2 regions of the Dehalobacter sp. TBBPA1 genome follow, and region 1 is predicted to be linked to the other one. Evidence: riboswitches for the same ligand, from Rfam matches in the RefSeq annotation. Region 1 holds a riboswitch; the other holds the start of a gene.

Region 1 (7,878 bases):
TAAGTGTCATAGACAGTTCCTCCGTTAGACAATGTATCGCGTACTTCTCTAGAGTTTACCATACTTTGCGTTTTTTCAAAATGGTGCAATTCCCTGACTTTGAAGTTTTACATTTTCTTGACAAAAAGTTAATTTCAAGCTAAGATTTAAGCAATATTTGATACTGTTAAACCGCAGAATGAGAGTAGTAACATGATGTTTGCTGTTTCAAGAGAGCCGCAGTCGGTGGAAAAGCGGTAACAGCACTGATGTGAATGGACTCATGAGGGCCGTGCAGAGATTACAAAGAATGATTGATGTAAGCGTATGCAGGCCGGGAACTCCGCCCGTTATGAATGGAGCGTATGTCCGTCATACGTTTTAAGCGGCGTGTAAACGCAAGTTGGGTGGTACCGCAGAGATCAAAGTCTTTGTCCGATAGTTTGGACAAGGCTTTTTTTTAATAGATTTTCGTTTATTCAACGAAGATTAATCAAAAGATAGTTAATAATAATCTGGAAAGGAATGAAGACCATGACAAGCATACCTTACAAAATCTATTTACCTGAAGAAGAGATGCCCAAGTACTGGTATAATGTAAAAGCTGTTATGAAAGAGCTCCCGCCGCCCTTTATTCATCCGGGCACGATGAAGCCCTGCACCGCAGATGATCTGCGGCCGATCTTCTGTGACGAACTGATTGAACAGGAACTGAACAACACGGACGAATATATCGAAATTCCTGAGGAAGTTCGTGAATACTACAGGATGTACCGTCCTTCCCCGCTCGTGAGAGCCTATAATCTCGAAAAGCTGCTGGATACACCAGCAGAGATCTATTTCAAATTTGAAGGCACGAATACTTCAGGTTCCCACAAATTAAACTCTGCAGCTGCCCAGGTTTATTATGCCAAAAAACAGGGTCTATCTTCGCTGACAACGGAAACCGGTGCAGGACAATGGGGTACGGCCTTATCGATGGCCTGTGCGTTTTATGATATTCCATTAACGGTCTATATGGTGAAGGTGTCTGCAGAACAAAAGCCTTACCGGAAAGCCGTCATTGAAACCTATGGTGGAAAAGTCATTCCATCTCCTTCCGACACGACGGAAATCGGCCGGAAGATTCTGGCTGAAAACCCCGGCACAGGCGGTTCTCTTGGCTGCGCGATTTCGGAAGCGATTGAAACATCTGTCAAAACCGAAAACTGCCGTTATGTACTTGGCAGCGTACTCGACCATGTCCTGCTGCACCAGTCCGTGATCGGCGAAGAAACCAAGCTTGCCTGTGACAAGTACGGCATTGAGCCTGAAATGATCATCGGCTGTGTCGGCGGTGGGTCAAACTTTGGTGGTCTGGTTGCACCCTTCATGGGTGACAAGATCCGCGGCAAAAATAATATCGAGTTTATTGGTGTTGAACCGGCCTCCTGCCCTTCTCTGACCCGCGGCAAATATGCGTTTGATTTTGGAGATACAGGAAAAACGACGCCCCTGATCAAAATGTATACGCTCGGATCAGGGTTCATTCCCTCTCCGAACCATGCCGGAGGCCTCAGGTATCACGGTATGAGCGGAATCGTTTCCAAACTGTACAATGACGGCTATATGACAGCCCGGGCAGTTGAACAGTCCAAGGTATTTGAAGCAGCTACAGCCTTTGCGCGCTGTGAAGGCATCCTGCCTGCTCCGGAATCCGCACATGCTTTGCGGGTTGCAATGGATGAAGCGCTCAAGTGCAAGGAAACCGGTCAAAAGAAGACCATCCTGTTTGGCCTGACTGGCACCGGATATTTTGATATGGCTGCTTATATGAGCTATAACGCCGGCACAATGACAGACTATATTCCGACCGATGCTGATCTGGAAAAAGGCTTTGCTACGCTGCCAAAAGTGGATCTATAGAATCGGCATTCCTAACAGACTTCGTGATAAGGGAATGTATCTAAACACAGCCTATGAAGGGCGCTTCAAATATAAATTGAGGCGTCCTTCCTTTATATCTCTTGGGCGTTGTAGCTTTGCACAGCGTTATAAAATTTTCGTTCCGAGGCAGGATATTTAAATTATGTGTCGAAATATTACAAAATTGCGTATTATAATATGAACTAAATAAAGAGCTGAATCCAGGCCAGCCTGGAGCGGGGGAACTTCTTTTTCTGGGGTGAATCGCATTTTGCGTAGGGCCTATACCTTTGGTCCGAATCCGTCAACTAACCTCGTAAGCTAAGAAAGGTGAAAATTTGATGCATTTTAAGCAGATCATTTGCGTTACCTTGACCTGCCTTAAAAAAATATCATGGAAATCACCGCGCCTGCTCGGTGGTTTATTTATTACAATGATATTAATCGGGTCGTTTGCCTGTTACCTTGCCACCCCAATGAATGCCGTCGCTGTCTCAGTCAACGGGAAACAACTTGGACTCGTCTTTAACCAGAATACCGCAGATACACTTATGGCGTCTGCAGCCAAAGAAAAACCTTACGAGATGGCCTATACCAATATCACCGTCAGCAATGCCGATTATCTTCGTTCTGCGCTGCGGCCAAACAATGTTGAAGAAAAAATTAATCACCCCTACGATGCCTATCAGTTCACCATTAATGGTACTGTGATTGCCGTTTTGCCGGAAGCGGAAGATATTGATCAGGTCTTAAAAGAATTTCAGGCGTATTACGTGAAACCCACGAAAGATAATGTCGTGACTTCCGTTAAGATCGCCGAAGACGTCATATCCTCCAAAACAACGGCCGGGCTTTCTCAAATTCAATCACCTGAACAGGTTTTGAAATCTCTGATTGACCATAACTCCCTTACGGTCATCTGTCAGGGAAAATATACGGAAACGCAGAAAATCCAATATGATACCATCACCAAGAAGGATTATAAGCTCGGCTTTGGTAAAAAAGAAGTGATTACGGCAGGCAGTGACGGATCGAAGTCCGTAACCTATTCTTATGTCCAGAGTAACGGCAAGTATTCGGAAAAGCAGGTTGTCAAGGAAACGATTCTCCAGGACGCTGTGACTGAAGTGATTGCCGAAGGCCCGACTGCCAAGCCGATCCTGGTTGCTTCCAGATCCAATAGCTATTCAAATGTCGTTGATTATGCACTGGGCTATGTCGGATGCCCGTATGTTTATGGTGGAATAAGCCCCGGCGGGTTTGACTGTTCCGGATTTACCCGCTATGTATACGCTGCGGCCGGTGTCTCCCTTCCCCATTCCTCTTTCGCGCAGTATGCTTCCGGTACCCCGGTTGGCAGGGATGAGCTGCAGCCTGGAGACCTTGTCTTTTTCTCGACCTATGCCCGGGGCGCCTCACACGTCGGTATTTATATTGGCGGAGGACAATATGTGCACGCCTTTAATTATTCAACCGGCGTTGTCGTATCCAATCTAAGCGCGCATTCGTCCAGTTATCTTGGTGCCCGCAGATATTAACAACTTTGCTGGCAAGAGTTATCAACACAAATAGGATGATGCTAATAGTTAACTTTTAGCATCATTTTTATGTCAATGACTTGAACATAACCGAGCTGTTTGCATTAAAAAATTGAATTTTTCTTTCCAATCCAGTATATTTATACGGGTAAGCAGCAAATTCATTGGTTATTATCATAGAACATATGAATGATCCTATCTGAAAATGGAGGGAAGAAAGAATGGATATGATTGCTTTAATCATTGCGGTTGTTCTCTTTATTGCGGGTATTGTTGGAACTGTTCTTCCCGTTTTGCCCGGCGTCATTTTGATCTATGCAGGCATGCTGGTCTATGGCTTCATGACAGGCTTCGCAACATTAAATGCCTACTTTTTCATCCTGCAGGCCCTGGTCGTAATCCTGCTGTTCTTTGTGGATTATTTTGCCTCGGCTATCGGAACGAAACGCTTCGGTGGAAGCAAGCAGGCAGCCTGGGGCGCAGTGATCGGCACCATTCTGGGTTTGATCGTTCTTGGACCGCTTGGTATCATTCTCGGTCCGTTTTTGGGGGCGATTGCAGCCGAACTGATCCGTGGTACGGAATTAAAGAAGACAATCCAAATTGGTTTAGGTACACTGCTCGGTGTCCTTGGCGGTACTGCTGTCAAGATCGGTGCCGAAATCATTATGATTGTCTATTTTTTCGTGCGCATCTATTAATGACTTTGCATAAATATTCTATTAGAAAGCACATTTCCCCTTTGATTTCTGACAGAAATATTAATTTCATTTTTTCCATAGAATGGAACCCATCCGCCTGATTTTTTAATTTTAATGAAATATGCTATACTGTTCCGAGAAAAGAGTAAGATTCCTGCAAGTATTTGCAGGCTTTATTTTTAGAAAGCGTGGCTCGGCAGCATGAATATCCTGAACCGTTTTGTTCGTTATTATAAGCCTTACCGCCTGTTGTTTTATACGGATATGCTTTGTGCAGTGATTGTCTCCGTCGTCGATCTGTCCTTCCCTCAAATCCTAAATCACTTAAGCAAAAATGTTTTTACACAAGGCAGAGAAGTGATCCTGCACAGTATCGGCTTTTTCAGCGCAGTATTGCTGACACTCTACATAATCCGCTACTTTTGCCAGTATTTTATCACTTGCTGGGGCCATATCATGGGAGCCCGGATGGAAGCCGACATGCGCAGAGATTTATTCACGCACTTTCAGCGTCTGTCTTTCTCTTACTACGACCAGAACAATACCGGTGAGCTGATGTCCAGACTCGTCAATGACCTTTTTGACATTTCCGAACTGGCGCATCACGGACCGGAGAATATCTTTATTTCCTTCCTGAAAATCATCGGGTCATTTGTTTTGCTGATGCTGCTGAATGTGCCAATGACTCTTATCCTGCTCGCTGTCACAGCGATCATGGTGATTTTCAGTATTCAGCGTAATCTCAAGATGAAAGCGGTCTTCCTAGATAACCGGGTCAAAATTGCCAAAGTCAACACAAGCCTTCAGGATAGTCTGGCTGGAATCCGGGTGGTCAAGTCCTTTGCCAACGAAGAAGCAGAAAAAATGAAATTCCGGAAAAGCAATCAGGACTTTCTGGCATCCAAAGCCGGCAGCTATAAAATGATGGGAGGTTATTTTGCCTGGAATTCCTTCCTTTCCGGGCTGCTTTATATTGTCGTCATTATCTCCGGCGGCCTGTCCATTGCCGGTGGATCACTAACACTTACGGAACTTGTCATTTACCTGCTTTACATCAATATCTTTGTTCAACCATTGGAAGTACTGATTAATTTTACCGAACAGTTTCAAAAGGGTTTTGCCGGGTTTAAACGCTTTGAGGAAATTATGGAGACAAAACCTGATATTATGGAAAAACCAAACGCCCTGCCTCTGGAAAATGTCAAAGGTGAAATAGAATTTTCCAATGTTTCTTTCCGATACAACCTCGATGATGATGTCCTCCAAAATGTCAGCGTCCGAATTCCTACCGGAAGGAAAGTTGCTCTGGTGGGTCCCTCTGGCGGCGGAAAAACAACACTGTGCTCCCTACTCCCCCGTTTCTATGACGTTACCGAAGGAACCATTACGATTGACGGTAACGACATCCGGGATATCACGCTGGAATCCTTAAGAAATGCGATCGGGATCGTGCAGCAGGATGTCTATATGTTCAACGGTACGATCAAGGAGAATATTGCCTACGGCAAAGCGAATGCCTCCGACCAGGAAATCATTGAGGCTGCCCGCAGTGCCAACATTCATGAATTCATCATGTCTTTGGAACTTGGTTATGACACGTTCGTCGGTGAACGGGGCGTCCGGCTTTCTGGAGGACAAAAACAGCGACTGTCGATAGCAAGGGTATTTTTGAAGAACCCGCCGATATTAATCCTGGATGAAGCGACTTCGGCACTGGATAATGAAAGTGAACGCTATATTCAGGAGTCTCTGTCCAAGCTATCGCATAACCGGACGACGGTTATTATTGCCCATCGTCTGAGTACCATTAAAAATGCTGACGAAATTATTGTCATTACAGATGAGGGCATTCAAGAAAGAGGCACTCACCGCCAGTTGATTAATCTTGACGGGATCTATGCCCGGTATTACAACATGCAGTTTGAGGGAATCGATACACAAGTACGTCAGCCGGAGTAAAGCAGATCAACGTAAACGTATTCAAAGTAATTATTGTCCATAAGCACTAATGATCGGTATTATTTTACCGAAAATTTTTTTGCAGAAAAATTTAACTTAATAATATTTTTGTTATTTGACAAAAATAAGTTAGGTCATAATTGCTTATGGAGGTAAAAATAAATGGATGAAAAAAACAAGACCATCTTAGCTTCTGCCAAAAAAGACATGGAAGTTAGTGAGGAAATCGGCGATCTGAGAAGCCAGTTATCCGCAATGGAAAACACCATGAATCAGTTGAAACAAGTATCATTCAGTAACTCTTCTTCTCAGGGTAGTACAGTAAATCAGAACGAAATCATTCAGCAGAGCCAGCAGGCAGCCAATCAGCTTCAGCAGCAAATTCAGGGCTTCCGCAACCAGACCCAGCAGCAGAAACAGCAGGCAGATCAACAGCTGCGACAAGCTATCCAAACGGCGATGACCGCTTTGACACAGGCCAATCAGCAGATCCAGGCTCACCAAGTACTGGAACAGATGGGCCAACTTATTGATCAGACTCAGGGCCAGTTACTTCAGATGAGCCAGCAGAGTCAAAATATGGTCAGCCAGCAGGGCCAGCAAAGCCAAAGCCAGCAGCCTTCTCCTTCTCAGTATGGGCAAAGCATTCAGGGTCAGGGTATGCAGGGACAGAGCAGACCGAGTCATTAATCTCAATTTATCAATACCCAGTATTTGCATACTGGGTATTTTTACATATTATATCCATATATTGGTATTCTATTAAGGAGGAAGGAAGATGTTATTATTTAACAGAAATGCCTCATACTCTTATTATCAAAGTATGCAGCAATCAACCTGGGATAAATCAATAACCGATACCGGGACAACAGCGGCGACATCAATAGAGACTGAGACTGAGACTGAAACTAGAACAAAGACTGAAGCTGATTCAGCACTTGCAACAGAAGAAAATAAATCTCATACCGGGTCTGTCTCCGTTGGTACCGGTGACGAATATCTTGATGAAATCATTGAAATTGCCGGTTATTCCTATGATGCGCGACAGGATATTTTTATCTCGAATATGAAGCCCTGGCAAAGGTATATCGGTTACTGCCGGCTTTTTGATGAGGCTGCCGCACCGCTTGGCATGATTATCGACTGTGAACCCATAACCTTTGATTACCTCAACGAGAAGTGGATGATTGGTCTTTGGAAAGGTCAGTATGATTTGGTCAGCGGCGGTGAAATCGGCCTGTATAAGTCAAACGGTCTTGTTTACCAGTCCGTCAACGATAAGGAACTTCTGGACATGTCGTATACCATCAAGAAAAATGGAAAAAAACTTTTCTCCAGAAAAGCAAAACATTGGTGGCTGACTGGTTTCAAACTTGGAGAATTTGCTGAGCCGAATGAGCTGACGATGGATATCTGCCTCAAGTTGAAAGACGTTAATATGAGGAATGCTTTTCTCGCAGGAATGCGTAAAGTCGGCTACAACGAGCACGAATTAGCCGTAGAGGATAACAGCGTAAGCTTCACGTTCGATATCCCCAAGACGGCCCAGCCCTGGACCCGCACACGATTGACTGATCAGTTGATCCAGCGCAAAAATAAATTCTTATGTGAAAAATATCAGGAAATAACCGGCTCTGAGGGTACCGTCCAGGAACGGCTCAAATTGTTGGAAAAACAAGATCCCAGAATGTACAAGAAAGTGAAAAAAATTGGCAAACGCACCCCTTCCCTGGAAGCCTGGATGGAAGTATTGATGACAGCTCTGATTATTATCATCTTTTTAAGAGCCAATACAG
Region 2 (7,878 bases), 660 kb from region 1:
AACCCGGTGTTTGGATTGGTACGGCGGCAGTTGTTATGATTGTAGCGTTGATGATTGGATTTGTGGCAAACCCGGTCAATGACACGGCTGCAGGACAGGAAACATACGCTGGTTATGCAGTAGATAAATTACTGGCCAACAAAACACCGTATGTAGGCAATGCGAGCAAGGTTATCGCGCTGATTGACGCGATGCCTTTGCCGAAAGGGGTCGTACGGGATAAAGTCGAATTGCAGACGTCGACCGCGCCGTATGGTTTAACCATTCATTACCGGATCAACGACGTTTCAGCGATTTCTGCGGAAAACGGAATGATCGGTGATGTGTTTGGGCGCAATGCCATCCTGTTGTTCAGCCTAGTCGATAATGTTGAAGTCATTAACATAAAATTTACCGACATCGCGGGAAAATATGAAGGATATAGCACGACTTACTTAAGAAGCAGAATCGAGCAAATCATGCAGAGAGATGTACGCGCATATGCCGAAAGTACCGATTCACTGAAGGAATTGCTTACACGTCTGGAGCATGCGTACTTCAGTCTTGGAAATGAAGGAAATACGGCGGTCAACAGAGCTAAGCAGATTGAGCTGTGCTTGGAGAAAATTATGTCATCACCGTTACCTTCCTCCAATCCCTATGATTATATCAAAGCGCATCAGGCAGAGTACAATATCATTCTGGCCATGGATGAACAAGCACTGCCTTACCTATTCTCCGAATTTGCAAAAGGCGGGCAAACAGGCTTAAAGGGAAGTCTGATGGAGATCCTGTGCCGAAAGATCCTCGGCAGTGAGGATATCAAATACGCCAGTACGAATCATCAGGACTGGTATGATGTCTATAAGAAGCATATCCAGGAGATAACAGACAAAAATAGTTTGGCCTGGGTGCAGGATCATTACCCGAAAGGTGTACTTATTTTGGGCGGAAAACAGAATTAACTTAGACCATCTGTAACGCATTTTTCGTTCTTCTTCCGGGACTCCTAGGATCACCGCCTGGGAGTATGTCAAATTGCGCACTGGTGCGTAATTTGAGTTGCCGGCGGAAGCATCGGGCAGTTTGTTCCCGTACTCTCTGAAGACCTTTATATGTCTGCCGGCCGTACTCTGAGACTCCTCCAGCCACTTGCCCCTTTCTCCATGCTTAAGAAGGGGCCTTGACCTCCGTCAGCCGCCTTTCAATCTCGACAGCGGCGGCAAGGTAACTCCTCTCAGTCGGGTATTTGTCATGTTAATTTCAGCCGCGATGACATGTATTAGTTATTGGATCAGTCATGATATCCACACTCCTTGGGTAGGATATGTGGCCAGGCTTAAAAGTTTGACAACCTCAGTCTTAACAACGGACAATCTTTCTCATCGTATATAAGGTCACCGAAAGTCGAGATACTAAAAGATCAGTAATGCTCAAACCCTTGTAATCTGATATTCTCAAGTGTTATAACAGGTACATTGTTGCCAGTAAACCTGCTGCAGTCATAACGACGGCGTATGGCAGAGCCAGTTTTACCATCTCAGCGTAAGACAGGCGAATCAGCGGTGCAAGTGCAGAAGTCAAGAGAAACAGAAACGCCGCCTGACCATTTGGTGTGGCAACGGAAGGGATATTTGTACCCATGTTGATGGCAACTGCCAGCTTGTTGTACTGCTCCAGCGCAATAGCTCCGGCTTCAAACGCTTGCTTTGTTTCAGTCATATATACCGTAGCCACAAAAACGTTGTCACTGATTGCCGAAAGGACGCCGTTGGCCGTAAAAAAAGCGGCAAGCTGATTCTGTCCTTCGATGTTCAATACCCATTGAATAATCGGCGTAAACAAATGCTGATCATGAATAACCGCAACGACGGCGAAAAATACGACCAGCAGCGCAGTAAACGGCAGCGCTTCTTCAAACGCATGACCGATGCGCTTTTCTTCAGTAACCCCGTTGAAGGCTGTAAGCAGGATAATAATCATCAGACCAATAATACCTACTTCCGCCAGGTGCAGTGCCAGGGAGAAGATCAGCACAACACCGCACAAAGCCATAACAATCAGGCGCACACGTCCGCGCATATTCCTGGCAGTATCTTTGACTTTTACATCATCTTCCATAACCTTTCGCACAGACTCAGGAAGCTGGTAGCCGTACCCCCAGAACTTAGTAACTTCAAGGATAATGGTAGTCAGAAGACCAACGATCAATACCGGGATAGACACAGGGGCACATTGTATAAAGAAATCTACGAAGTCCCATTGCATAATGGAGCCAATTAAGAGGTTCTGCGGTTCACCAACCAGTGTTATTGCTCCGCCCAGCGCAGTGCCCACAGCGCCATGCATCAGAAGATTACGCAGAAAACCACGGAACTCGTTCAGGTCCTCATGATGTTTTTCATCAACACTATGGTCGTGATTAATGTCATACGTTTCGTATACTTTTTCGCTGGAAGCAAACTTGTGGAAGATGCAATAGAAACCATAGGCCACGGCGATAATCACTGCGGTTACGGTCAGCGCGTCCAAAAACGCGGAAAGAACCGCACCTAGAACAGCGAACAGGAATGAAAGCGCGACTTTAGAGTGTACTTTAGTAAGGAGCTTGGAAAACAGGTACACAAGACCTTCTTTCATAAAATAGATCCCGGCAACCATGAACATCAGAAGAAGAATAACCGGCAGGTTCATTTCAACCTCGTGATAGACCATATGAGGGTTAGTAAGTCCGAGCACAACGGCTTCAATCGCCAGAAGCCCACCGGCAGGAAGCGGATAACATTTTAACGCCATTGCCAGGGTAAAAATAAATTCGACAATCAACACCCACCCGGTAACGTACATACCGGCGGTAACCATCAAAATAGGGTTCAACACCAGAAAAGCAAGAATTGTTCTTTTGTACCAGTCCGGAGCGCGGCCCAGAAAATTATCTCTGAAAGCCCGTCCGATGCCCATTTCTTTCATATGTACTATCCTCCCAAGTGAAAATAAAAGACATAAAAAAGAGAGTACTCCAAAACGGAACTACTCCCCCCCAAGAAGTTCATATTACTTGCAGCCTGGCAATCATAGCAACTTACAAGCAACCTTAGACCCATAGCTTTAGCGTCCTTCACTTTCACGAAGTTTGCATCAACCTGTACAACTATATATTGTTATTTTTGCTTAAGCTTTTATATTATAACAGAAAATTATTCTTTTGAATACCCTGAATATATCCACTTTATGCTGAAGAGTCCAGGTATTTATCTTAAGTATTTTGTTTTTTAATATAATCCTTTAGCAAATCAGGCTATCTCTCAAAAATCTTCTTCCCCTTGACTTACAAAATAGTATTTTACTATTTTAAAGTTTTTACCCAAATATTCATATCTTCAAAACCGCCGCAAATATGGCAGTTGTTGATTAGTCTACCCCGATACATATACCCCAGCTTGCTTAAAGACCTGTTGATTCCAAGATTGTTAGCTCTTGAAAGGCTATATGCTGTAGCAAAGCCATTGCGTTTCAAGTGTGTTTCCAGTTGGAATATCAATTCGCTTAATATGTTTCTGCCTCTATACTTTGGATAAGTGGCGCAATCAGTTATTTCAGCGTTCATGTGTTGTTTGTCAAGATCCGCCGAAGCAATACTGATAATTTTTCCTTCTTCTTCCGCTACCATATATAAAATATGATCCTGCATAACTTTTTGAAGATACTCTCTGCTGAAAATAGGAGTTGGATAGGTTTCAAATGCCGTTTGAAAAAGCTGAATTATCTGGGGAATATCGTCCGGCACGGCCTGCCTTATCGTATAGTTTTTATTCTTATTCAGCTCGAATTTATTGGTATTCTTAACGCAATAATCGATAATTCTGTTTTCTTTCTCCTCATAGAGTGAATTTTTGCGCTTCGTATCAAGAAAAAGGGACATACAAGTTGCATCCTCTCCCTGAAAAAAACCGTCGATAACCCCCTCTGCTACAAACCCACATTCCTCAAAGATACTAAGATCTTGTTTATAACAATTCGCAATAATCTTACCCAGATTTTCTTTTTTGGAATAATCAATAATCTCTTTGATTATCAACTCAGACAAAAGAGAATGACTCAATATTTTAAGCCTTTTATTGCGATAATCCACGTACATGTCCACACCCGAAAAGTTTGTATATAAATTTTCACATTCGTCTTGATCTATATTCATGGAAGTCCTCCCTCTTGTTGAGTCTTACGTTTGTACTTGGAATCAAGCACACTTGTTCATCTCTGTATAACTTTTCTAATCCCCGGTATTCTTTATTCTTGAATTTACTGCACGTGCCGCATTTTCGGCACTGGTGCGTTTTATCCCGAGGCTCGCTATACGTGCAAATTACACCTTCATAATTTCTAAGAATGACCTTTTCAGGGGAATATGAAATCAAGTATTGTGGATTGACTGGGATCTTCCCCCCGCCTCCAGGCGCATCCACAACAAACTGTGGAATAGCTAGACCCGAGGTATGTCCACGCAGCATTTCTATGATTTCAATCCCTACAGAAACCGGAGTTCTGAAATGCTCTATTCCTTCTGAAAGGTCGCACTGATAAAGGTAATATGGTCTAATTCTGGAGCTTATCAGTTTCTGAACCAAATCACGCATTATATAGGGGCAATCGTTAATGTCTTTTAAAAGTACAGATTGGTTGCCAAGAGGAATTCCGGCATCTGCCAATTTCTCGCATGCCATGCGAGCCTCAATTGTCAATTCCTTGGGGTGGTTAAAGTGAGTATTCAGCCAAATTGGATGATATTTTTTCAGCATTTTGCAGAGCGTATCGGTAATTCTCTGAGGCATGACAACTGGTGTTCTTGTGCCTATCCGTATTATTTCCACATGTTTGATTTCTCGTATTGATCTTATGATTGCTTCCAGCCTTTCATCAGAGAGGCATAAGGCGTCCCCTCCTGACAAAAGTACATCTCTGACTTCTTTATGCGCTCTGATATAATTAATCGCCCGTTTGATATTGTCCTGGGAAAGAGCCCTATCCTCATGCCCGGCAAATCGTCTTCTTGTACAGTGGCGACAATACATTGAACACTGATCAGTAATAAGCAAAAGTACCCTGTCCGGATATCTGTGAGTAAGACCCGGGACTGGCGAGTCGACTGTTTCATGCAGCGGATCACAACTGTCGAACTTGGATATTTTAGTTTCATGAACTGTCGGTATTGCTTGCCGCCGTATAGGGCAATGCGCATCATTAGGATTCATGAGCATCGCATAATAGGGTGTTATTGCCATACGTAATTTTTTAAGACTTACTTCTACTCCCTGGCGCTCATCCTGGGTAAGATTGACCACCTGTACCAACTGATCTATTCCGGTGATTCGATTGGCAATCTGCCATTGCCAATCCTGCCATTGTTCTGTCGTTATATCTTTCCATAAAGGTATATCCCTGTAATCTCTCGGCATTTCATTATGCTCCTCTCCAATCTTTATTCAGCCTGTTCCTCCTTTAATCTCTCCTAAATGTTTGCCTCTTTTATGGCTGTGGGGGACTGCATATTGCCGCTACGATTCTGATATCATCTTCTTGTAATAATACTCCGGCAATTTCCTACCTGTTCTGCCAAGACCCGAAATACATACAGAAATCATAGCAATCCTTCCTTTTTAATAATTGTTTTTTCTTCAATAAAAAATGCTGCAGAGAGGTCCCTGCAGCATATGCCTAAAAAATTTATACCCTAACTAAAGGTGTCATCAAGCATATTAATCACCTTCTCTTCCAACGCTTACGAGATTAGCTGACGGATTCGGGTCGAAAGAGCCTAACCCTACCAAAGCACCTGCTATGGATTCACCCCTATTTGTTTGGGTCTCCCGTTCCATACGGATTCAGCGTTTAAAATAAATTCAGTTTTATTCTTTGATAAAAACATAAGGTGAAAAGCTAACACATTAAGTAGCCTCCCACCCCAGAGCCTTGTTTCTCTTGAAAATGGCAAGTGCCATTCCAACCGAAAGCAAACGTATTATGTTTTGCGTATCCTATTTACTGAATCCAGCCAAAATATTAGCTGATAAATATAGGATAACAAAAGATTAATTTAATGTCAATTTAAAATGTATTTTTTTGGCAATGTTTCCTAACCATGTGAACTACAGTTTCTTGTTCACAGAAACACCTCCTGAAAATAATTGCTGCAATGATATCAACGATATGAAGAATTGTAACAAAAATCCTGAGATTAATAAAGGAAATGACTTTTTTTCGGCGAACTTTAATACATAAAATCGGCCATAGATTCTGCTCTATGGTTATTTTTCTATAATCCCGGCGGATGGGAGATTGATTGGATATGATTGCCAAAGCCAAAGAAGCCCTGCTCAAATATTACGGTTACCGGGAATTCAGAGGAGGGCAGGAGCAAGTGATAGAGAGCCTGCTTCAAAGGCAGGATACGTTAGCCATTATGCCCACAGGGGCAGGCAAGTCGATTGCGTATCAGATTCCGGCGGTTCTGTTTGAAGGGGTTACGCTTGTCATTTCCCCTTTGATCTCTCTAATGAAAGATCAAGTGGACAGCCTCAGGCAAACCGGGATTCCGGCTACGTTTATCAACAGCTCTATTTCTCCGAAAGAGACCTGGTCGCGCATTGACAGGATGCAGCGGGGAGAGTATAAGCTGGTCTATCTGGCACCGGAGCGTCTGGAATCGGAAGAGTTCCTTGCCAGGTTGAAGGGACTGCCAATCCATTTTGTGGCTGTAGACGAAGCGCATTGTGTTTCCCAGTGGGGCCATGACTTTCGCCCGAGCTATTTGCGGATCAGCAAGTTTCTGCAATCCCTGCCCGCAAGGCCGTTGTTTGGAGCTTTTACAGCTACGGCCACAGAGGAAGTCAGGCAGGATATCATCCGCTTGCTGGGCCTCAAGAAACCGAATTGCTTTATTACGGGATTTGATAGGCCGAACCTGAAGTTTTCCGTTCTGCGCGGTGAAAACAAAAAGGTTTTTATCCAGGACCATCTGAAAAATAACCTCAATGATTCGGGAATTATCTATGCCGCAACGCGTAAAGATGTCGATAAACTCTATAAATTACTGAAAGGACAGGGATTCTCAGTCGGCTGTTACCATGCCGGTTTGCCCGATCAGGAACGAAAGCGCAATCAGGAAAAGTTTATCTATGACGAGATTGCTGTGATGGTGGCAACAAACGCTTTCGGCATGGGAATCGATAAATCCAATGTCCGGTTTGTGATTCATTACAACATGCCCAAGAACATCGAATCCTATTATCAGGAAGCCGGCAGGGCGGGTCGTGACGGTGAGCCGGCAGAATGTTTTCTGCTTTTTGGCCCCCAGGATGTGCAGATTCAAAAAATGATGATTGAAGAAACCATATTTCAGGAACAGCGTGTGGCCAATGAGTATAAAAAACTGCAGGCCATGGTCGATTACTGCCATACATCGAGATGTTTAAGGCAGACCATCCTGGAGTATTTCGGAGAAACAGAAAGTCCGGATAAGTGCCGGAACTGCAGTAACTGTGACGATGACCGGAAAAAGGTTGATGTGACTCTGGACGCCCAAAAAATTTTATCCTGTGTTTATCGGATGAAGGAACGTTTTGGTTCGGCGTTGGTAGCCGAGGTACTCAAAGGCTCCCAGAACAAAAAAGTTCTGCAGTTTGGGCTAGACAGACTATCTACCCATGGGATCATGAAGGACACACCGCTGCAGGAGATTAAGGACAGGATCAGTTTCCTGGCAGCCGAAGGTTATCTCGTGGTTGCAGGCGGTCAGTATCCGGTAATGAAGCTTGCGCCGAAAGCGGCGGCTGTACTTAAGAGTGAGGAAAGAGTATATCAGATTCAGGTGCAGCGGGAAGAAGTATCGCTCACCGCCGCTGA

The links. A riboswitch is a leader RNA that binds a small molecule or an ion and turns the genes downstream of it on or off. The one in region 1 is predicted to bind cyclic di-AMP.
Region 2: another riboswitch for cyclic di-AMP. It lies ahead of ablA (lysine 2,3-aminomutase); the one in region 1 lies ahead of AB3489_RS07175 (C40 family peptidase).

What each region holds. Positions count from the first base shown of each region.
Region 1 is NZ_CP162385.1:1,439,300-1,447,177, reverse strand. Features, by position in the region: gene AB3489_RS07185 (M24 family metallopeptidase) at 1-10, opposite strand, end outside; gene AB3489_RS07180 (TrpB-like pyridoxal phosphate-dependent enzyme) at 514-1,884, shown strand; cyclic di-AMP (ydaO/yuaA leader) riboswitch at 2,088-2,222, shown strand; gene AB3489_RS07175 (C40 family peptidase) at 2,226-3,422, shown strand; gene AB3489_RS07170 (DUF456 domain-containing protein) at 3,644-4,123, shown strand; gene AB3489_RS07165 (ABC transporter ATP-binding protein) at 4,325-6,082, shown strand; gene AB3489_RS07160 (hypothetical protein) at 6,245-6,772, shown strand; gene AB3489_RS07155 (DUF4474 domain-containing protein) at 6,861-7,878, shown strand, end outside.
Region 2 is NZ_CP162385.1:2,100,666-2,108,543, reverse strand. Features, by position in the region: gene AB3489_RS10335 (M56 family metallopeptidase) at 1-944, shown strand, start outside; partial or broken gene AB3489_RS10330 (preprotein translocase subunit SecA) at 1,026-1,127, opposite strand; gene nhaB (sodium/proton antiporter NhaB) at 1,444-2,949, opposite strand; cyclic di-GMP riboswitch class I at 3,036-3,127, opposite strand; gene ablB (putative beta-lysine N-acetyltransferase) at 3,326-4,174, opposite strand; gene ablA (lysine 2,3-aminomutase) at 4,149-5,432, opposite strand; cyclic di-AMP (ydaO/yuaA leader) riboswitch at 5,737-5,874, opposite strand; sodium ion sensor (DUF1646 type) at 5,928-5,982, opposite strand; gene recQ (DNA helicase RecQ) at 6,323-7,878, shown strand, end outside.